Regions from separate parts of the Lactococcus sp. FSL K6-0773 genome, predicted to be linked through region 1. Evidence: predicted binding sites of a transcription regulator. Region 1 holds the regulator's gene; the other holds the start of a gene.
The links. Region 1 encodes HrcA, which represses chaperone genes, less so after heat shock. Its sites were predicted from a motif close to TTAGCACTCNNNNNNNNNGAGTGCTAA; they were not measured.
Positions count from the first base shown of each region.

Region 1 (11,090 bases):
TTTTGAAGCTTGTTTCAAAGATTGCTTCTAGTTCTTCTCGGTTTGGTTTAATGAGTAGGGGATGAGCAGGAAGCGAATCAAGTAATTTTTGACCATCAACATCCATGACAAAAGTTGCTTTTTGCTTTTGGACTTTAGCAATCAAACGCTCATAGAAATCTTCACCAAGACTTTTAGGGATTGTACCTGCAAAGACAACGATATCATCTTCTTTCAAATGATCAAATTTTTCAAGAAAATGATTAATTTCACTTTCTTGAAGTTTTGGTCCAGCCGCATCAAGACTTGTTTCGTTTTCCTGACTTTTCAGCTTGACATTAATTCTTGTCAAATCTTCTATTTCTGTGAAATCCGAATCAATCTGATTCTCATTTAAGAAATCTTTAATATATTGACCAGAAAATCCACCTAGAAAGCCTAGTGCCTTGCTTTTGGCACCTACAAGACTTAGCATGCGACTTTCCATAATTCCTTTACCACCTGCTGAAATCTGTGTTTTCCCTGTTCGGTTCACCTCACCAAGTGCTAACTCTTCATAATTCATGAAGTAGTCAAGTGCTGGGTTGAGTGTTACTGTATAAATCATAATTCTCCTTTATGTAAGACGTAGGTTTGCAAATACTAACTTTTAGTGAAATTTTTTTCACACGATTCATTTAAAAACAAACGCTAATTGTTCTCGGTAATTAATTCAACTTCTTCAGAATTAGCAAATTTGACAAAACTCATTTGTCCTAATTTAGAAGAATCGGCTAATATGAAAGCATTCTGGCTTTGTTTGACTGCTAGTCCTTTTATTGCTGCTTCTTCATGGTCTGGCGTCATTGCTCCGTGTTCATTGTCAAAGCCGTTAGCTCCAACAAAAGCACTATTGAATTGATAAGCAGAAAGTTGTTCTAAAGCCTGACTCCCAATTATTGCATCTGTTACCTTTTTCACTCGTCCACCGAGCAGATAGACGATTAATCGGTCATCTGTTAATTTTGCCAAATGACTGACAGAGTTGGTTACAATCGTTAAATAAAGATGAGATTGATTGATAAGTTCAGCTAAGATACCAGTTGTAGTCCCAGCATCTAAAAAAATAATATCCCCATCTTTAATTTTCGATAATGCTTTTTGAGCGATTTCTTCTTTTTCTTGAATGTTTTTGGAAGTTTTTTCAGAAATACTTAATTCTTCCGATAAGTCTTGTGTAAGTTCTGCACCACCATGAACTCGTCTTAAAGATTTTTCTTTTTCCAATTCATTCAAATCTCGCCTAAGCGTCGATATAGAGCAATCCATTAACGTAAGAAGTTCTTCAATCGTTGCTCTTCTTTTTAATTTTAGATAGTCAACAATCCGTCTTTTTCTTTCATTTGCTAACATTTCCATCTCCTGAATTCGTTTACAAAAATCATTATAACACCTTTATCTTTCAAAATCAATCATTAACTATCATTTTCTTCCAAAAAAAACTCAAAAATAAAAAACTATCTAATAATAGTTTTTATTTAAAGTGTTCAAGTAATTGATGAGCGCTTTCCAAATAGTAGTCAACAGCAACTTTTAGAGTTTCATCTTGAACGACCATGTCAGCAAAATGAAGTCCAGAGGCCCCTTGTTCATTTGAACCAATAAAAGCAAAGACACTTGGAGCTTGCTTTTGATAATTAGCGAAGTCTTCCCCCGCACTTGATGGCTCTGGATATACTACCTTATCATGCCATTGCTCGGTTCTTTTCCTGATAACATCTGTCAACTCGAAATCGTTGAACGTAAGGTCCGCTTCCATTAACCATTTAATCTCTAGTTCAACATCATAAGCTTTTGCAGTGGCCTCGATAATTTGACTGAATCTTCTCTTTGTTAAGGAACGTACTTCATTGTCAAAAGTTCTTATTGTCCCTTCTAAACGAGCATTGTTTGGTAAAACATTCCAAGTATTTCCGGCTTCAATGTGTGTGACAGATACAACAGCAGCTCTCAGTGGTGAAATATTTCTAGAAACAATTTGTTGTAGATTTTGAACAATCGCAGCACTAGCTAAAATCAAATCTTGACCTTCTTGCGGATATGCCGCATGACTTCCTTGACCTCTTATTAAAATTTCAAAACGTTCAACGGCTGCCATTACTCCTCCCTCACGTAAGCCAATTACTCCAGCTGACAAAGTAGGCATATTATGGTAGCCAATAAAAGCTTGAACATCTGAAACTAATCCTGTTTTTAGAACTTCTTTGGATCCTTCGCCAATTTCTTCGGCAGGTTGAAATATAATTTTGATTGTCCCACTAAACTGACTTTCCTTCTCTTTTAGAATTTTAGCAGCTCCTAAAAGACTAGTCATATGTAAGTCATGACCACAAGCATGCATTGCTCCTTTGTTTACAGAGGAAAATTCTAATCCTGTTTCTTCTAGAATAGGTAAGGCGTCAATATCTGCTCTTAGCGCAATAATCGGTTTTCCTGAGCCAATTTTTGCAACAAGTCCTGTTTTAAGCTGACTATCCATTATTTCAATTTGCCAATCTGCTAATTTTTGACGAATAAATTTTGTCGTTTCAACTTCTTTTTCTGATATTTCGGGATGAGCATGTAGATAATGTCTAATTTCAACAAGCTCTTGGTATAAATTTTCTTCAATCATAAAAATAATTGTATCAAAAATAGCGAAGGTTGCTCCTTCACTATTTCTTGTGACTTCATTTAAATTTTAAATCAGACCCGCATCTTCTAAAAGTTCTTCAATATATGTCCCTTTGATTTTTTTAAGTCCAACTTTGAGCGCTTGTTTTTTAATAAATGAAAGCTCTAAATCTTCTAATTTTTGCTTATCTGATAGATAGTAGGCTGAACTTGCTAAAGTTCGTAAATCATAAGCCGAAGCATAGACTTCCGGAACACCGCGATCAACATTTAATAATTGATAAACAGCTTCCATCGCAGTTCTGACTGAATACTCTGTTGTAAAGACTGTATCACGCTCAGTTTCCGCAAAATTTCCTAAAAACGCTAAATTGACTGATTGTTCAGGTACTACAAGAGGGCGATCCCCTGGTTCACGAAGCATGAAATAAGAAGTAATGAAAGGCATATATACTGGAATTGTATTAGTATTTTCTTTAACAAATGCTTCAATTTCTTCTTCTGGCATTCCTAAATGATAAAGTAATTCTTGAGTAATTTCTTCACCTGTACAATCTTCAATTGGTTTTTTGATATAGTTCCCAGGTGTATTTGAAAGAAGACCATAAACCCAAGTTACTGTTTCTTGGTCATTTTGTTCTTTAAAATGAGGTTGGCGGTGAGTTGTAAATGAAAGGAGCCAATTTGAATCTTTAACAGTAATAATTCCTCCTGTGACAACTTTTCCTGAACGCAATTGACGATGTGTTAATTTTTCAAAATAAGGTTGAATCTTTAAATTTTTCCAAGTGACAGTTGCTGATACAACCCAAGCTTCTTTTGGAATTTCCTTACAAAAAACATCTGGATGTCCAAATTCTTCTGATTGTTTAGCTAAATTTTGCCAAAGTTTCCAAGAGCCACCAAGTTCACTAGTTTTCGGAGCGGCTTGTGTTGGTGAACCTTGAGTTGAACTTTCTGTAATTGAACCATTTGTGACAAAAACTAAGTCATTTTCTGTCAGTTCTTTTATTTCTTTGTCAGCAAATACAATAGCTTTTGCTACCTTTTTGCCATTTGAAAAGTCAACTTCAACATTTTCAACCTGTGCTCCATATTTAAAATCAACTCCATGATCTTTTAAGTATGAAATTAATGGTTTTACTAGCGATTCATATTGATTATATTTTGTAAATTTTAGGGCAGAAAAATCAGGTAACCCCTCAATATGGTGGATGAAACGCATAATGTAACGACGCATTTCAATAGCTGAATGCCATTTTTCAAAAGCAAACATTGAACACCAATAAAGCCAAAAATTTGATTTGAAGAACTCATCAGTAAAGCAATCTTCTATTGTTTTACCTACAAGTAGTTCTTCTTTAGTCATGAATAATTTGATTATTTCTTCTTGAGCTTTTGGACTTAGGGTAAATTTTCCATCATCATCAACCCGTTCACCACGATTATGGATAATACGACAGTTAGATGAATTTGGGTCATCCCGATCAATTCGATAAAACTCATCTAAAATAGACGCATCGTCCACTTCTAATGACGGAATTGTTCGGAATAAATCCCAAAGACATTCAAAATGGTTTTCCATTTCACGTCCACCACGAACAACGAAACCATCATGTGGAATAAAGGAACCGTCAAGAGAACCTCCTGACAACGGTAACTCTTCTAAAATATGAATACGGTCCCCTGACATTTGACCGTCACGAATTAAAAATACTGCTGTTGCAAGTCCTGCAAGGCCTGCCCCAATAATATAAGCTGATTTTTGATCAACATTTTCTGGTTTTCTTGGGTGAACGAAAGCTTCATAATTTCCATTTGTATAACGCATAATAATTAACCTCCTCTAATCTAAACAACATCAGTTTGACTAAATTTTTTAGTCTCTTTACTTCTAATTTTCCTCCAATCTCTTACTAATTTCATCATAGTACAAGAAGAAAATGATTGCAAGAATCTGAAATAGTTTTTAGACAACATGTCTATTTTGTCCATTTTTATAAAAAAAGCACTGACAAAAGAATCAGTGCTTTTATAAATTATTATTTGCTTTCTTCAAAGTCACCATCAAATGTATTATCATCTTTTGGAGCTTCTTGAGCATCAGTTGCTTGTCCAGCTTCACCTTGAGCTGCATTTGCTTGTTCATAAAGTTTTACAGCGAGGTTTTGAGCGATTTCAGAAAGTGCTTCTGATTTAGCTTTGATATCATCAATATCTTCACCTTCAAGCGCTTTTTTGAGTTCTTCTTTAGCTTCTTCAGCTTTTTTAACTTCAGCTTCTTCTACTTTTCCTTCAAGGTCTTTCAAAGTTTTTTCAGTTTGGAAAACTAAAGCATCAGCTTCATTACGTGTATCAACTTCTTCTTTACGTTTTGCATCAGCGTCAGCATTCGCTTCAGCATCTTTCATCATTTTATCAATTTCTTCATCAGAAAGACCTGAGTTTGATTTGATAACGATTGTTTGTTCTTTTTGTGTACCAAGGTCTTTAGCTTTAACAGAAACAATACCATTTTTATCAATATCAAATGTTACTTCGATTTGTGGAATACCACGTGGTGCTGCAGGGATATCTGTTAATTGGAAACGACCCAAAGTTTTGTTATCAGCTGCCATTGGACGTTCACCTTGAAGGACATGAATATCTACAGCGGGTTGATTATCAGCAGCAGTTGAGAAGACTTGCGATTTAGAAGTTGGGATAGTTGTGTTACGGTCAATCAATTTTGTGAAGACACCACCCATTGTTTCAATACCAAGTGAAAGTGGAGTAACGTCAAGGAGAACAACATCTTTAACGTCACCAGTAATCACACCACCCTGAATTGCTGCACCCATAGCAACAACTTCATCAGGGTTTACTGATTTATTTGGTTCTTTGTTTGTTTCGTGACGAACAAGTTCAACAACAGCAGGGATACGAGTTGAACCACCAACCAAGAGAACTTCGTCAATATCAGAAGTTGACAAGCCAGCATCAGAAAGGGCTTGGCGAACTGGTTGACGTGTCGCTTCAACAAGATCATGTGTCAATTCATCAAATTTAGCACGAGTCAAAGCCATTTCCAAGTGAAGAGGGCCAGCAGCACCGGCTGTGATGAATGGCAAGCTGATTTGAGTAGTTGTTACACCTGAAAGGTCTTTTTTCGCTTTTTCAGCGGCATCTTTCAAACGTTGCAAAGCCATTTTATCTTGGGCAAGGTCAATTCCGTTTTCTTTCTTGAATTCGGCAACCATCCAGTCAATGATTTTTTGGTCAAAATCATCACCACCGAGTTTGTTGTTACCAGCAGTTGCAAGAACATCAAAGACACCATCACCAAGTTCAAGAATTGAAACGTCGAATGTACCACCACCAAGGTCAAATACAAGAATCTTTTCATCTTTATCTGTTTTATCAAGACCATAAGCAAGAGCTGCTGCTGTTGGTTCGTTAACGATACGTTCTACTTCAAGACCAGCAATTTTACCAGCATCTTTAGTTGCTTGACGTTGAGCGTCATTGAAGTATGCAGGTACAGTGATAACTGCTTTTTCTACTTTTTCTCCAAGATAAGCTTCTGCTGTAGCTTTCAAGTTTTGAAGAATCATTGCTGAAATTTCTTGTGGTGTATATTCTTTACCATTTGCAGAAACTTTTTCAGATGTTCCCATTTTTGATTTAATAGAAATAATTGTTTCTGGGTTAGTTACCGCTTGACGTTTTGCAGCGTCACCGACAATGATTTCACCATTTTTGAAAGCTACAACTGAAGGTGTTGTACGATTTCCTTCTGGATTTGGAATAATTTTTGATTCAGTTCCTTCAAGAACTGCTACTGCTGAGTTTGTTGTACCAAGGTCAATACCGATAATTTTAGACATATTATTAAATCTCCTTTATTTCTTATTACTTATGAATAGTTTAAAGACTTTGCGGTCAATTTATTTTTTAATTTACTGTGCTACGACAACCATTGCTGGACGAAGTAAACGTTCGTGAAGTTGGTAACCTTTTTGGAAAACTTGCACGATGCTGTCAGCTGGATGTTCATCATCAGCTGGGACAGTTTGAACAGCCATGTGAATATTATGGTCGAAACTTTCATAAGAAACTTCTTCAACGCCTTCTTCTTTAAGCGCTGAAATCAAGCTTTCTTGGACCATTTCAAGGCCTTTTTTAACATCATCCGTTAATCCTTCAACAGCAAGTGCACGTTCAAGATTATCTAGTGAAGATAAGATTTTTTTTGCTAAATCTTGTGAACGATATTTGATAAGTTGCAAACGTTCTTCATTTCCACGACGTTGTACGTTTTGCATTTCTGCAGAAACGCGAAGGAATTTATTTTCCCACTCAGTCGCTAACTTTTGTGCTTCATCAAGTTCGTTGATTTCTTCTTCAACAATATCCTCAAGTGCTTCCTCTGTCAACTCCTCAGTCACTTCTTCATCAACTTTTTCATTTTTGATTTCTTCTTTAGTTTCTTCGGACATAGGCCCTCCTTTTTTAAATAACTTTTTTATCATTTACTAATTTCATAATGGTTACCATCAAGATAACGATAATAGTCACTCAGCTTCATAGTTAAAACTTTAGCAACTAAGTCAAGAACTGATAACGTCCTTTGATAATCCATTTCTACAGGTCCAACGACTGTTAGTGTACCAAAACCGCGATATGGGATAACAAATTTTTGCGAAATAATCGTTAAATTTTTCATATATTTTTCGTCATTGTCAAATTTAACGGCACGCATTTCATCGTTATTAGTGATTTCGCGAATTTCATGAAGCATCCGTTCATCATCGCTAAAGAGTTTATATAATTCTGCAAGATTGTCAGTTGCATAATCAAAGATATTTTTACGCCCAGCGACGGTCAGCCGTTCTTTGAACAAATCATCAAAAATTGATTCAAAGAGTTGGAGAACTTCACTCGTAACTTTGAAATAACGCTGAACAATCTGTGGAATCTCTGTTCGTAAAGTATAGTGAATATCAATCACTTTTTTACCAACCAGACGTTCTTTAACTAGATTACTAAAGACTGCTAAATCAGCTTCGGTCATCGATTTTGGAAGAATAAATTGATTTGTTCTTACTTCACCAGTCCCTAATGTTATAACTGAAAGTACTGAATGACTATCCAGCATGACCATTTCAAATGAAACTAATTGTTGGTCACGTTGGGGAGCATTAAGTACAAAGCTTGTCAAACCAGTGAGTCCTGATAAACTTTTAGCCGCTGTTTTAAACAGGTCAGATAAGCGATAAAAATCACCATCAAAAGCTTTCATCACTTTAAATAAGTCATTTTGACTAAATTCATCTAACTGGATGACATTTTCTACAAAATACTTATAACCTGAAACACTTGGAACACGTCCACTTGAGGTGTGTTCTTTTTGAATCAAACCTAGTTTTTCCAAGACTTTCATGTCGTTTCGGATTGTAGCACTAGAAGCTTGAATACTATCAAGGAGCGACTTTGAACCAATTGGCGTATGCTCTTTGGCATAAAGAGAAACAATCAAATTTAAAATTTGTCTTTGACGTTCTGTAATCATGACTACTCCTTTCTCCACAGATAAGAAGTTCGGCAAAACTTCTTTCGCAAGCTCAAAAATTTCTTGAGCCTTTGACTTCTGTTTAGTATCTACAAGCTTTTTCTGTTTTAGCACTCTTCATCTCTAAGTGCTAACAAATTTATTATAACCCTTTGTTTATACCTTGTCAAGCAAAAAGACATAAAAATTAGCACTCTTTTTGTTAGAGTGCTAATTTCGTTTATAAAAGATTGGAATCTTTGGATGTTTGCCAAATATTCATGACTGTAATTACCATTACAGCAATGACAAAGAGGCTTCCATACTTTACTTCATGTTGAATGAAAAGTATGGCATAATCTATAATCAAAAGTGCCGAAATAATTTCTAAAAGTATAAAAGTAAAACGCCAAAATTTCAATAATAGAAAGATTAATAAAGCAAAAATCAATAAATAGATTAAACTTTGCCAACTCGTAATTGTTGACGAAATTTTAGTCGTTAATGTTTTTATATTTGTCGATAAGTTATTAAAAAATTGACTAAAGAAATTATTATGAACAAGGAGAACTTTAATCATTTCCGAGACACTGTAAATAAATAGAGCAACATTAACATAGAGTAGAAGTCTGGTTCGGTTTAGCATGATTTCATTTCCTTTATGCTGGTAATAGTTTTAGATATTCTTCTAAAGTAAGATTGTGTTCGGTCATATATTTAGCATTTTCTAAACCAACATATCTAAAATGCCAGTCTTCATAACCAATTCCTGTCTCTGCCTTTTTCCCTTCTGGAAAACGAAGAACAAATCCATATTTGGGAGCAATTGCTGCAACTTGTTTTGCATATTGACTCTCATTTAGGCTATCAATATTACTCATATCAATCGCTAATCCTGTTTGATGTTCTGAACTTCTTGGCGGCTGAGAATAAGTTTGTACATTTTTTATCGCTTCTTCTTCTGAAATTGGATTTCCACTAGAATTTACTGTTCCTTGACCATTCATTTCTGCTTGGACATAAGATTGATAAAGCCCTTCTTGATATGAGACTGACCGATAACCTGAGATTAAATGTTCAGCTGGTGATATTTGTTGGGCTGCTGCTAAAAATTGTTGAACCGCTGATGCTATCCTTTGATCAACTTGAATCCCATTTACGGTTGCCAGTGTTGGGTTCATTTCATCTTTAGGTGATTTTCGACTCACCAATACTAAATCCCAATCTGATTGTTTAGCGTCAGGTAAATCCTTTTTCTTTGCCACCTCTTTAGATGACGAAATACTTGTTTTTTTAGCTGATTCGTTTGTTGAATTTGACTTATCATTGCTGATTAAAATAAATCCTAAAGCGCCAATGATTAAAAGAACAAGCACGATTAAACTAAATGTTATTCTTCTTTTCATTTTTTAGCTAACTTTTCACTCCCTATTTCTCGATAAGACATGTCTCCGACTTTTCCAATGGTGAATTTTCCATCCTCAAAACTTAAATGGGTGACAGAACCATTATCAAGACCATGTGGACGAGGGAGTTCTGGGTGAGCGAGTTTTACAAAAGTTCCAATGGTCATTCCATGGCTGACAATAACAATATTTTTAGCCCCTTTTGCTTCAGATTCCTTGGCAATATCTGTAAAACCATCCATGATACGTCCTGAAAGTTTTTCCCAAGGTTCAGCCCAGCCAGCCGTATCAACTTCAAAAATCGCATTAGCAATTACTTCATCTGGAGGAAATTCGTCGGTATGATGATTTCCAGTTTCGGTAAATATTCTTGGTAAAACACCATCAAAAAGTTCTCCGTCATAGCCACCATCAAATGAACCAAAACACCACTCACGGATTCTTTTATCATAAGTGTATGGAATTCCTTCATTATCAGAATTAGCCAAGATAAAACCCATTGTCTGGATTGTACGTCCAGAATCAGATGAATAAGCTCGGTCAAATTTAATGCCTTTTTCTTTGAATCCTAGACCAAGTTCAATAATTCCTTGTTCTCCTGCCGCAGTTAAAGGTGTATCAGACCAACCTTGCGCTCTACCAATTGTATTAAACATTGTCTTTCCATGTCGAACTAAATAAATATTTACCATTTCTACTCCCCTTTTTAATGATTCTAACAAAAAAATTACGATAGGATATTTCTATCTATATAGAAAATTACAGCCATTCCTGTTTAATTGTAAAGTAGGAACCTCTTATCTCACCTGCGAGTTTTGAACGTTGGCGTGCAAATTTGAATTTTCCCTCAAGTTCTTTGGGGATTTCCATACCCACTGACAACTTTATTCCAACTGCCCGTTTTGGTTTCTTGCCCTCTTGTCCAACTTTTTCATAGAGTAGATTTAAAACCATACCGTCTTCGTAATAGAATTCAGGCCAATAGAGTTCATCATTTTCATAGATAGCAACTTCGAGTATTTTTGCTGAAAATTTTAAATTACGTTCTTCAAGTAAAATTTTCTCAAACAAAGCGACTTCGTCGGCTTTTTCATGAGCTGGATATGTGAGATACTCAAATTTATACTTATTCCAAAAATAACGTGCTTCATTAGCTCGTAAACCTGCTAAAGAATCGGCTACCGGCGAAGTTTCCAAGCCAACTGTTTCTACATCTTTAAAATTCACTTTGTAAGCCATAAAATAACCTCCGTATTTTTTCACTTCTTCTATTATATCATTTTTGGAAGCGCTCATCATTTTTTAGAAATGTTTAGGAGCTAAATTTTAAAAGTATTTTTAGTTTTTAAATGAATGAATTGGTGCTGGAATTTGACCGCCACGAGCAATAAAATCTGCTGACGACGCTTTGTTTACTCTCATAACTGGTGCTACACCGAAAAGTCCACCAAATTCAATTTGTTCGCCTTCTTTGCCCATTGGAATAATCCGTACTGCTGTCGTTTTTTGATTAATGACCCCGA
Region 1 is NZ_JBBOVF010000001.1:809,257-820,346, forward strand. It holds gene pfkB (1-phosphofructokinase) at 1-586, opposite strand, end outside; gene MHB61_RS03895 (DeoR/GlpR family DNA-binding transcription regulator) at 670-1,371, opposite strand; gene MHB61_RS03900 (M20 peptidase aminoacylase family protein) at 1,493-2,632, opposite strand; gene MHB61_RS03905 (oleate hydratase) at 2,699-4,462, opposite strand; gene dnaK (molecular chaperone DnaK) at 4,674-6,497, opposite strand; gene grpE (nucleotide exchange factor GrpE) at 6,570-7,109, opposite strand; gene hrcA (heat-inducible transcriptional repressor HrcA) at 7,139-8,182, opposite strand; gene MHB61_RS03925 (hypothetical protein) at 8,403-8,807, opposite strand; gene MHB61_RS03930 (M15 family metallopeptidase) at 8,821-9,567, opposite strand; gene MHB61_RS03935 (histidine phosphatase family protein) at 9,564-10,259, opposite strand; gene MHB61_RS03940 (hypothetical protein) at 10,327-10,806, opposite strand; gene MHB61_RS03945 (PFL family protein) at 10,906-11,090, opposite strand, start outside.

Region 2 (11,090 bases), 600 kb from region 1:
GACCAAGGCCACTTATCTAATGAGGACGGCGCTGAGGCTGCTTTTAGTATTCATGGTAATAAGACAAAACGAATTTTTCTAGGGCACTTGAGTTTAAATAATAATATCAAAGAACTTGCTCATCTTACTATGGATGGTTACTTACAGCAACATGATGTCGATACCAAAAAGGACTTGAAGATCCTTGATACTAGTCACGAACATGCTAGTCAACTTTACGATATTTAGTTACTCATCAGCAAATAAAAAAAGAACCCTAAGGGTTCTTTTTTATTACATCATACCACCCATTCCCATGCTAGGGTCCATTGGAGGCATAGCTGGAGCAGCTGGTTCTGGCTTATTAGCAACTACTGCTTCAGTAGTCAAAATTAAACCAGCAACAGAAGCCGCGTTTTGCAAAGCTGAACGAGTTACTTTTGCAGGGTCAACAATTCCTTCTTCAATCATATTAACCCATTGACCAGTTGCAGCATTGAATCCTGTACCTACTTCTTCTGAACGAAGTTTATCAATGATAACTGAACCTTCATATCCTGCATTGGCAGCAATTTGACGAACTGGTTCTTCAAGAGCACGGCGAACAATGTTAATACCTGTTTGAATATCTCCTTCTTCTGAAAGTTTATCCAAAGCAGCAATAGCATTAACAAGTGCTGTACCACCACCAGAAACAATACCTTCCTCAACGGCTGCACGTGTTGCATTAAGTGCATCTTCAATCAAGAGTTTCATTGCTTTGAGCTCTGTTTCAGTTGCAGCACCAACTTTAACAACTGCAACACCACCAGCTAATTTTGCAAGACGTTCTTGTAATTTTTCACGATCAAAATCAGAAGTTGTTTTTTCAATTTGCGCTTTAATAATAGCTACACGATCAGAAATAGCATCAGCAGAACCAGCACCTTCAACAATTGTTGTGTGGTCTTTATCCACAGTTGCCTTAGCTGCTTGTCCTAAAGCTTCAAGAGTAGCATCTTTAAGATCAAGACCAAGTTCTTCAGTAATTACTGTACCACCTGTCAAGATAGCCAAATCTTCCAATTGAGCTTTACGACGATCACCAAATCCTGGTGCTTTTACAGCTACAACATTGAAGACACCTTTAATCTTATTAAGAACAAGCGTTGGCAATGCTTCTCCATCAACATCATCAGCTACAATAAGAAGTGGACGATTTGTTTTCAAGATTTGTTCAAGGAGCGGTAAAATTTCTTGAATGTTTGAGATTTTTTTGTCGGTAATAAGAATATAAGGATTATCTAATTCAGCAACCATTTTTTCTGTATTAGAAACCATATATTGACTCAAATATCCACGGTCAAATTGCATTCCTTCAACAACATCGAGTTCAGTTTGCATCCCTTTTGATTCTTCAATGGTGATAACTCCGTCAGAACCTACACGTTCCATTGCATCAGAAATATACTCACCCACTTTTTCACTACGTGATGAAACGGTAGCTACTTGCGCAATTGCTGATTTATCGTGGACAGGAATTGCCATCTCTTTAATTGACGCAACAGCTGTTTCAGCAGCAAGTTCAATTCCTCGGCGAATACCAACTGGATTTGCACCTGCGGTAACATTTTTTAAACCTTCACGAACGATAGCTTGTGTCAAAACTGTCGCTGTTGTTGTACCGTCACCTGCGATATCATTTGTTTTTGAAGCAACTTCTGAAACAAGTTTAGCTCCCATATTTTCAAAATGATCTTCAAGTTCAATCTCTTTGGCAATCGTTACACCATCGTTTGTAATTAAAGGTGATCCATATGATTTTTCAAGAACAACATTGCGACCTTTTGGTCCAAGGGTTGTTTTTACTGTATCAGCAAGAATATCAATCCCACGCATCATCGCTGTTCTAGCATCACTTGAAAATTTAATATCTTTTGACATTTTAGCTCCTTTTTAAGAATATATTTTTAATTTTATAGATTTTAAGATAGACAAAAGACAACCAAAAAAATGATTGCTTTTATAATTTTACTCTACAATTGCAAGAAGGTCTGAATCTTTGAGAATCAAGAATTCTTCACCATCCATTTTTACGGTCGTTCCAGCAAATTTTTCAAAAATTACTGTGTCCCCTACTTTTACGAGTGGAGAAATCAGTGTTCCATGATGATTTGTTTTCCCTTCACCGACGGCAACAACTTCAGCTGTTTGAGGTTTTTCTTGGGAAGCGCTTGTTAACACAATTCCACCCATTGATTTTTCCTCTTCTTCTTTTACACGTAAAACTACGCGATTCTCTAAAGGTTTCAACATTATATTTTCCTCCATTTTTTATTTTTTAGCACTCTTATTAAACGAGTGCTAACATATTCTTATTTTATCTCAATGGTCAGATTTAGTCAAGAGAAAACATTTAGATTTTATGAAATAAATTAGAAAGGGAGTTCTTCCGCATCAAGTAAGGTTTCTTCAGTCTTTATAGCGCTTTCTCGTAAAGCGATTGTTGCCCTACTTTCAAGTAAATCATAACTCAGTCCTAAGATTTCTGTGACATAATGTTTTTGATTTTGCTTATCCGTATAATTTCTAGTTCTAATTTCTCCTTCAATTGAAATAAGACTTCCTTTTTTTGCGTAAGAAACTAAAGTTTCTGCAGATTTTCCCCAAATAATAATTGAAATAAAATCTGCCTCTCGTTCTCCTTTTTCATTTTTGAAACGGCGATTGACTGCCAAGGTCACACGGACATATGATTTATCATTTGTTGTTTTTGAAATTTCTGGCGCACTGGTTAAGCGTCCAATTAACATGGTTTTATTCATAATAAAATCCTCCTAACTTTTTATACGTAAAGTTAGGACATTTGTCACAAAAAAATATAAAATCTATCAATTGATAGATTTTTTATGGTTTATTTTGCATTTAAAGCTGCAACAGTCATGTAATTATATGGACTATTGAAGTGTGGTAAGAAGAATAAATCAAGTAAGGCTAATTCATCAATCGTTTTCTTTTCTTGAATAGCTAAACTAAACATATTAATATTTCCTGCAATTATTTCACTCTTGCTAGCAAGTTGAGCACCAATAATTCTGCGACTTTTTGTTTCATAAACGATACGAATTTTCACACTATCATTATTTTCATGAAGGAACCATGCTTTTTGCTTATCTTCAAAATCACTAAATGAAACTTCTAGGCCGATTTTTTTCGCAGCTTTAACCGACAAGCCCGTAGAAGTCATATTGTAACCAAAAATAGAGATTCCATTAGAACCTTGTACACCAACAGACTCTATTGATTTTCCTCCAATATTATGACCAGCAACAATCCCTGAGCGAACAGCGTTTGAGGCAAGGGCAATGTAGGTGAAGTCTTGTAAAGCATTAGAATAGATTGTGGCAACATCTCCTACAGCAGAAACATCTGGGTCACTACTTTGTTGATGTTTATCCACTTTGATTGCTCCATTTTTAAAGGTTTCTAAATGTTCACCAGCCAATGCACTATTGGCTGTAAAGCCAATACAATTAATAACGAGGTCAACATCATAAGTTGATTTATTAGTTACAATCTGTGATACATGACCTTTTTCATTTGCCTTAAACTCTTGAGCTAATTCCCCAAAATGGAGTTCAATTCCATGTTGGGCAAGATTTTCATCCATCCCTTTAGCAAACTCTTCATCATAATATGAAGCAAGTGAAGTACTTTCTGCATCAAAAAGTAGGACTTCTTTTCCACGACGTTTGGCAGCTTCAGCAATTTCTGTCCCAATATAACCAGCACCAATCACAGCAATCCGTTTCACATCATTCTTAGCAAACTCTTCGTCAATGGCTTGCCCTTCTTGAAAAAGTTTTAAAAAATGAATGCCTTTAAGATCTTTTCCTGGCAAGTTAGGAATAATTGGACGTGAACCTGTTGCCAGAACGAGTTTATCATAACTTTCTGTAATCTTTTCTCCAGTTTTTGACTTGGCATAAATCATTTTATTAGTAAAGTCAATTTCTGAAACTTCTGTTTCTGTTAATATCTTTACTCCCTTTTTTTCAAAATCTTCTGCTTTGGCATAAAACAGCTCATCTGGTTTTTCAATTTGTCTTCCGACCCAAATAGCTGTCCCACACCCCAAGTAACTCATATTACTGTTACGGTCAATCATAACAATCTCATGGCCTGGATATTGATCAATTAATGTATTTGCTGTAGCAATGCCTGCGTGGTTCGTACCGATAACTACGATTTTCATGCTAATAATTCTCCTTTAAATGTAAAATTCTTTTTACATTATTCAGTTTAGCATAAGTCCTTCTATTTTCTTTTGTAAGCGCTTGTGAACTTTGTGAAAAAATTATTTTATTTTTTTAGATAAAAAAAACTGCCAAAATAAACTATTTTGACAGTTTTATTATTATGCTTGCCACATTGTTTCTGAATCAAAAGCTTTACCAGCGGATAAATCTGATGATAATTCAATGATTCCACGAACCTCAGGAGCATTTGGTAATTCAAGTTCACGAGCTGAACAAAGCATTCCGTAAGATTGAACACCACGAAGGGCTCCTGGGAAAATCAATGAGCCGTTAGGCATCATAGCACCAGGTAAAGCAGCAACTGTTTTTAAGCCAAGAGCTGCGTTTGGAGCACCACAAACAATTTGTACTGGATCGGCAAAACCAACATTAACTTTACAGATATGTAAATGGTCTGAATCTGGATGATCTTCCATTTCAACAATTTCAGCGACAACAAATTTGGGTTGTGCATCGTGAACAAGAACATCGCTAAATCCTGATTTACCAAGCTCTTTGTTCAACGTTTCAATATCATCAGATGATAAGACGACTTGACCATTTCCTGACAAATTAGCCAATAGAGATTTCGCTTCAAAAATATTCCAAGCAACCGTCGCTCCAGTTTCTTCAATAAAAACACGAGCTACTTTTCCCTTACGTTCGAAGTTTACTTTTTCTCCCTTATCATTTGCAGTGATAAGCATTAAAACGTCACCGACATTTGTGTTGTATGTTGCAATCATTTTCTTATTTTTCCCTTTTAATTTCTTAACTTTGATTATTATAGAATATAATTCTTAATATATCAACGCTTGTCCTGCGATGATACTATTTCGCACTCGCTAAGAAAGTATTGACTTCTTCTTTTGTTTTACGTAATTTATTTACTAGACGAGCTTTTTCTTTGCCATCCTCAATCACGACAAAACTTGGAATTCCCATAATTCCCCATTCAATCGCAAGATCCATATATTCATCACGGTCTACTTCAACAAATTTAAAGTCTGGATTTTCTACTTCAATTTCTGGCATTTTTGGCTTAATAAAATTACAATCTCCGCACCAACCAGCCGTGAAAAAGAAGACTGTCTTTTCCGGTCCTTTTACAAGTTCGGCTAAATTTTCAATATTTTCTGGAATAATCATTCTACATTCTCCTTTTATTTCTAAATGAATACTAAGCTTTCTTACAGAATTTTTTCATTTTTTTCAAAGACTTCTAAAGTTTTAGCATTGATTTCAAAAGTGATTGCCTTATTTTCACTGACAAGTCCTCCCTCAAAAAGAGCACCCGTAGTTGGCTCCTCAAAAATCCAAAAAGCGTCTATTTTTCTTGTTGAAAAATGTTGCCGAGCTCTGTCAGTAAGTTCATGAATCACTTCTTCTTCCATAGTTTTATAGCCATGATAAGCAACGTGAGCAACTGTTGCACCCGCAATAATTCCCAAACCAAACTTTAGTATTTTTTTCATATGGAAATTTTAACATATTTCTTGGTATAATTATAGTGTAAATCATCAAAATTTTTGCTGACAAATCTGTCAGTAAATTTTTCAGTATTCCGGAGGAGAAAAATGGAACTATTCGACAAAGTAAAAGCACTGACAGAAATTCAAGCGACTTCTGGTTTTGAGGGATCTGTTCGTGACTATTTAAAAACACGCATGATTGCTCTTGGTTACCAGCCAGAATTTGATGGTCTTGGTGGTATATTTGTCACTAAAACTTCAAAAGTAGCAAATGCCCCACGTATTATGATTGCAGCCCACATGGATGAAGTTGGCTTTATGGTCAGCTCAATCAAAGCTGACGGAACATTCCGGGTCGTTCCACTTGGTGGTTGGAATCCTTTAGTTGTCTCTGGACAACGTTTTACATTATTCACACGTACAGGTAAAAAAATTCCTGTCGTAACTGGTGGGCTTCCTCCACATCTTCTTCGTGGAACTGGTGTTACTCCTCAAATTCCTGCCATTTCTGATATTGTCTTTGATGGAGCTTTTGAGAATGCTGCAGAAGCTACAGAATTTGGAATCGCTCAAGGCGATGTAATCATTCCAGAAACTGAAACAATTCTCTCTGCTAATGGTAAAAATATTATTTCTAAAGCTTGGGACAATCGTTACGGTTGTTTAATGATTCTTGAACTTCTTGAATTTTTAGCTGACAAAGAATTACCTGCTACATTGATTATCGGAGCCAATGTTCAAGAAGAAGTTGGCCTTCGTGGAGCCAAAGTTTCTACAACTATGTTCAAGCCTGATTTGTTCTTTGCTGTTGATTGTTCACCTGCTAGTGATACGTTTGGTGATGACAACGGTCGTCTTGGAGAAGGAACAACGCTTCGTTTCTTTGACCCAGGTCATATTATGCTCCCTGGAATGAAAAATTTCTTGCTTGAAACTGCTGATAAGGCTAAAGTTAAAACCCAAGTTTATATGGCTAAAGGTGGAACTGATGCAGGTGCTGCCCACTTAGCTAATAATGGAGTCCCTTCAACAACGATTGGTGTTGTTGCTCGTTATATTCACAGTCATCAAACAATTTTCAATATTGATGATTTCAATCAAGCACAAACTTTCTTGAGAAATATCGTAACATCACTTAGTACTGAAAAAGTAGCTGAAATTAAAAACTATTAAATTTAAAAAACAAAAGAAAAAATCACTAGGAAACCTATCCTAGTGATTTTTTGTATTTTATTGACCAAAGTTATAATTAGGCAATATCTTTTTCCAACCAGCAGCTATATCACTTGCCGAACCACCAATAGAAAAATCATATGTGGTTGTAGGGGCACCAGACTTTGTAGCCCAGAAGCTTGTCGTAGTGTCTCCACCGAGATTAACCTCTTGTGTCTTACCATTTGATAATTTAACATTAACTTTTCCTGGTTTTTCACCCGTAGAAACTAATACTTTACTCTTAGTCACATTTGGATCACTATTAGGGTCAGTAAATTTTTGACCAGGTCCGAAAATATTTGGATCGGCAGCATTAATTGCATTCACCAAATTAGCTGTAAATTTTGCGTTATTAATAAAACCTGAATTTTGAGACATTGCAGAATTGTCATCGTGACCAGCCCAACTACCAAGTGTCACTGAAGGTGTCGAAAGCATCATCCAAACGTCTGTATAATTATCAGTTGTTCCTGTTTTACCAGCCCATTGAACATTAGTTGCAAGAGAAGAATTAAGGCTTTGTAACTCACCATAAAACTTACTTGTTTTTTGAGATTTAATAGCATCTTGAAGCATATATTCCATAATGGTAGATGTTGCTTCTGAATAAACTTGAGTTCCCCCAGTACTTTGATGTTGATAAATTACATTTCCCGTATCATCTTTGATACTATCAACAATATACCAAGGCTCATATTTTCCACCATTGGCTAAAGTTTGATAACCATTCGTATGTTGAACCACCGTTGGATCAATTCCTCCTCCAAGAGGAAGTGACTCTACAGAATAATCTGCAACATCATATCCCATCTTCGTCATGTAAGGTTCAACAGATTTTCCTTTATTCAAAATCGTTTGATAGGTCCAATAAGCAGGAATATTATAAGAAACATTCAAGGCTTCTGAAAATGGCATCATCTCCGTTCCCTTATTGCCGACGTGTTCGATGTCTTGCCCACTCGAATATTTTGCGGGATAGTTAGATAGAACACTTGCAGAACCCATCAAGCCCATGTCAATTGCCGGTCCATAAGCTAGTATTGGTTTGATTGAAGAACCAGGTGAACGTTTAGTATCAAAAGCATGGTTTACTTGGCTTTGTGAAAAATCCAAACCGCCAATAAAGCCATAAACAGCCCCTGTTTTATTATCCATTAAGACATTACCAGTTTGAATAAGACCCGTACCGTCTTGCATCAAACCACTGTAATTAGTTACGGCATTTTGCATTGCATCATATACTTGTTGATTGATAGTTGTAGTTACTGTATAACCACCGTTTTGCAATGACTGTTCAGCTAATTCTCGATAACGTTGTTTAGTACTATCATTTCCTAAATCAGTTGCCGAAACTTTATCTCGCTTAATCAAATAATTATAGATATCAGTAATTGCTTCATTATAAACAACATTATATAAATAACCATGTTCTTGTGATTGAGCTACTCCTGGTTGTAAAAATTCTGTTGTAATATCATAAGCTTTGTATTTCTTGTAATCAGCTTCTGAAATATAGCCCCCACGATAAAGATAAAACAAGACTTCTTTTTGACGTTCAAGACCGTAACTCATGTTTTCTTTTGACTTTAGAGAACCATCAGCCGCATAAGGAGAATACACGATAGGACTTTGTGGCAACCCAGCAATAAAAGCAGCCTCAGGTATTGTTAAATCCTTAGCAGATTTTCCAAATATACCAAGAGAAGCTTCTTGAATCCCTGCAATATTTTGTCCTTTATTATTTCGCCCAAAAGGTGAGACATTTAAATAATCAGTCAAAATTTGGTCTTTACTCAAGTAGCTATTAAGTTTAAGAGCATAGACAATTTCACTAGCTTTACGTTGGAAGGTAACACTATCTCCTAAAACTTGTTGTTTAATTAACTGTTGGGTAAGGGTTGAACCACCAGAACTTGTGCCACCACCTACTGAACCAAGAATTCCACGAACAACTGCCTTAGGAACCACGCCCTTATTCGTTTTAAAGCTATCATCTTCTGTTGCAATTAAAGCATTTTTAACATTAGGAGAAATCTCGTCACTTTTGACGGTAACACGCACCAAATCACTAGAGATATCCGAAATTGCTTGACCATTACTATAATTAATGACAGAAACGCCATGAATATCATTAATTTTTGCAAGCATTTCCGTTTTATTTGGTGTCTTCGTTTGCTCAACCAATCGAGCAAAATAGCCTACACCTGTCGCCGCACCAAAGACACCCACTAAAGCAAAAATTATTCCAAAAATTACAATTAGTCCGCGGACCACCTTAAAAGTGATTGACCAACCCGATTTTTCATCATTATCTTTAGGATTTTTGGACAGAGACTTACTTTGTTTCCGCCGCTTATTTTCCATTTTTTCTTTTAAACGCGCACGTGCTTCTTCTTGCGAGTCAATTGAGGATTTTTTCATGCCTTTATTATATCAAATTTAAAATAATTTTTCGCCACTTTCAGAATTTTTTTTATTAATTTGTTATAATGTAAAACAGTGCTGTTAATTTTTTTACTTTTTATCCAAAGTGGACAGCTCAATCATTATAGAAAGGATTTTTTTATGAACATTTTTGACGAACTTAAAGCACGTGGTTTGGTTTTCCAAACAACGGACGAAGCTGCGCTTTCTAAAGCGCTGACGGAGGACATGGTTTCCTATTATGTAGGATATGACCCTACCGCTGATTCCCTTCATTTAGGTAATCTTGTACTAATTTTGACAATGAAACGTCTACAAATGGCTGGACATAAACCTTATGCGCTTGTTGGTGGTGCAACTGGTTTGATTGGTGATCCTTCTTTCAAAGATTCAGAACGTTCACTTCAAACAAAAGACACTGTAACAAAATGGTCTGGAAAAATCCGTAGTCAGCTTGAGCGTTTCCTGGATTTTGAAAATGGTGAAAATAAGGCAGAAATGACCAATAACTACAACTGGTTTGAAAATCTGACTTTTATTGATTTCCTCAGAGATGTGGGTAAACATTTCACCGTTAACTACATGATTTCTAAAGACTCTGTAAAATCACGGATGGAAAGTGGAATTTCTTATACAGAATTTGCTTACCAAATTATGCAAGGTTATGATTTCTACGAATTGAACCAATTGCACAATGTTACTTTACAACTTGGTGGTTCTGATCAATGGGGAAATATGACTGCTGGAACAGAGCTTTTACGTCGTAAAGCGAACAAGCAAGGTCATGTTATTACTATTCCATTAATTACAGATTCAACTGGTAAAAAATTCGGTAAATCAGAAGGAAATGCAATTTGGCTTGATGCTGATAAAACATCTCCTTATGAAATGTACCAATTTTGGCTTAATGTTGATGATGCAGATGCTGTAAAAATGTTGAAAATTTTCACCTTCCTTTCATTAGAAGAGATTGCTGAAATTGAAGAACAATTTGAAGCAGCTCGTCATGAGCGTTTGGCCCAAAAAGTTTTGGCTCGTGAAGTTGTCAGCTTAGTTCACGGAAAAGCAGCTTATGAACAAGCAGTTAAAACATCAGAAATCTTATTTGGCGGCGGAGATTTGCGTCAATTAGATGCTAAATCAATCTTAACTGGTCTTAAAGCAGCTCCACAACATCAAGTTACTGATGATGAAGATTTAACTTTAGTTGAACTTTTAATCTCTGCTGGAATAGCTCCTTCAAAAAGACAAGCTCGTGAAGATATTACAAATGGTGCGATTTATATCAATGGTGAACGTGTTCAAGCACTTGATTATGTTATTACAGATTCAGATAAAATTGAAAATCGTTTAACTGTCATTCGTCGTGGGAAAAAGAAAAACTTCGTTTTGACTTATTAATAAAACAAAAATTCTGTTCTAAATGGGACAGATTTTTTTTATTAAAAAATTTGAGCATTGCTCTTTCTTTTAGGCCACAATATGTTATAATAACTGTACTGAATATGTTTTTAGGTGATCAAAATGATAGATAAAAAATTTGAAGATAAGTTAAATAAATTGCGTGAGATGTACATCAATAAACGTCCTGAAGAATCTGAAAAACTTGATGATAGTAAGAAATTTGAAGCTTTCATGGCCCTTTCGGATGAAGAAAAAGAAGAAAAGCTCAACGCTAAACTTGAACTACTTACTGATAAGCTCGTTACCCTTGATGAAAAAT
Region 2 is NZ_JBBOVF010000001.1:1,411,823-1,422,912, forward strand. It holds gene MHB61_RS06795 (MBL fold metallo-hydrolase) at 1-228, shown strand, start outside; gene groL (chaperonin GroEL) at 274-1,902, opposite strand; gene groES (co-chaperone GroES) at 1,990-2,274, opposite strand; gene MHB61_RS06810 (single-stranded DNA-binding protein) at 2,394-2,783, opposite strand; gene nox (H2O-forming NADH oxidase) at 2,873-4,213, opposite strand; gene ytpR (YtpR family tRNA-binding protein) at 4,376-5,002, opposite strand; gene MHB61_RS06825 (thioredoxin family protein) at 5,088-5,405, opposite strand; gene MHB61_RS06830 (hypothetical protein) at 5,447-5,731, opposite strand; gene pepA (glutamyl aminopeptidase) at 5,834-6,901, shown strand; gene MHB61_RS06840 (transglycosylase domain-containing protein) at 6,959-9,364, opposite strand; gene tyrS (tyrosine--tRNA ligase) at 9,509-10,768, shown strand; gene MHB61_RS06850 (hypothetical protein) at 10,892-11,090, shown strand, end outside.
Region 2: the regulator HrcA is predicted to act here: its motif matches at 2,300-2,326, upstream of groES (co-chaperone GroES).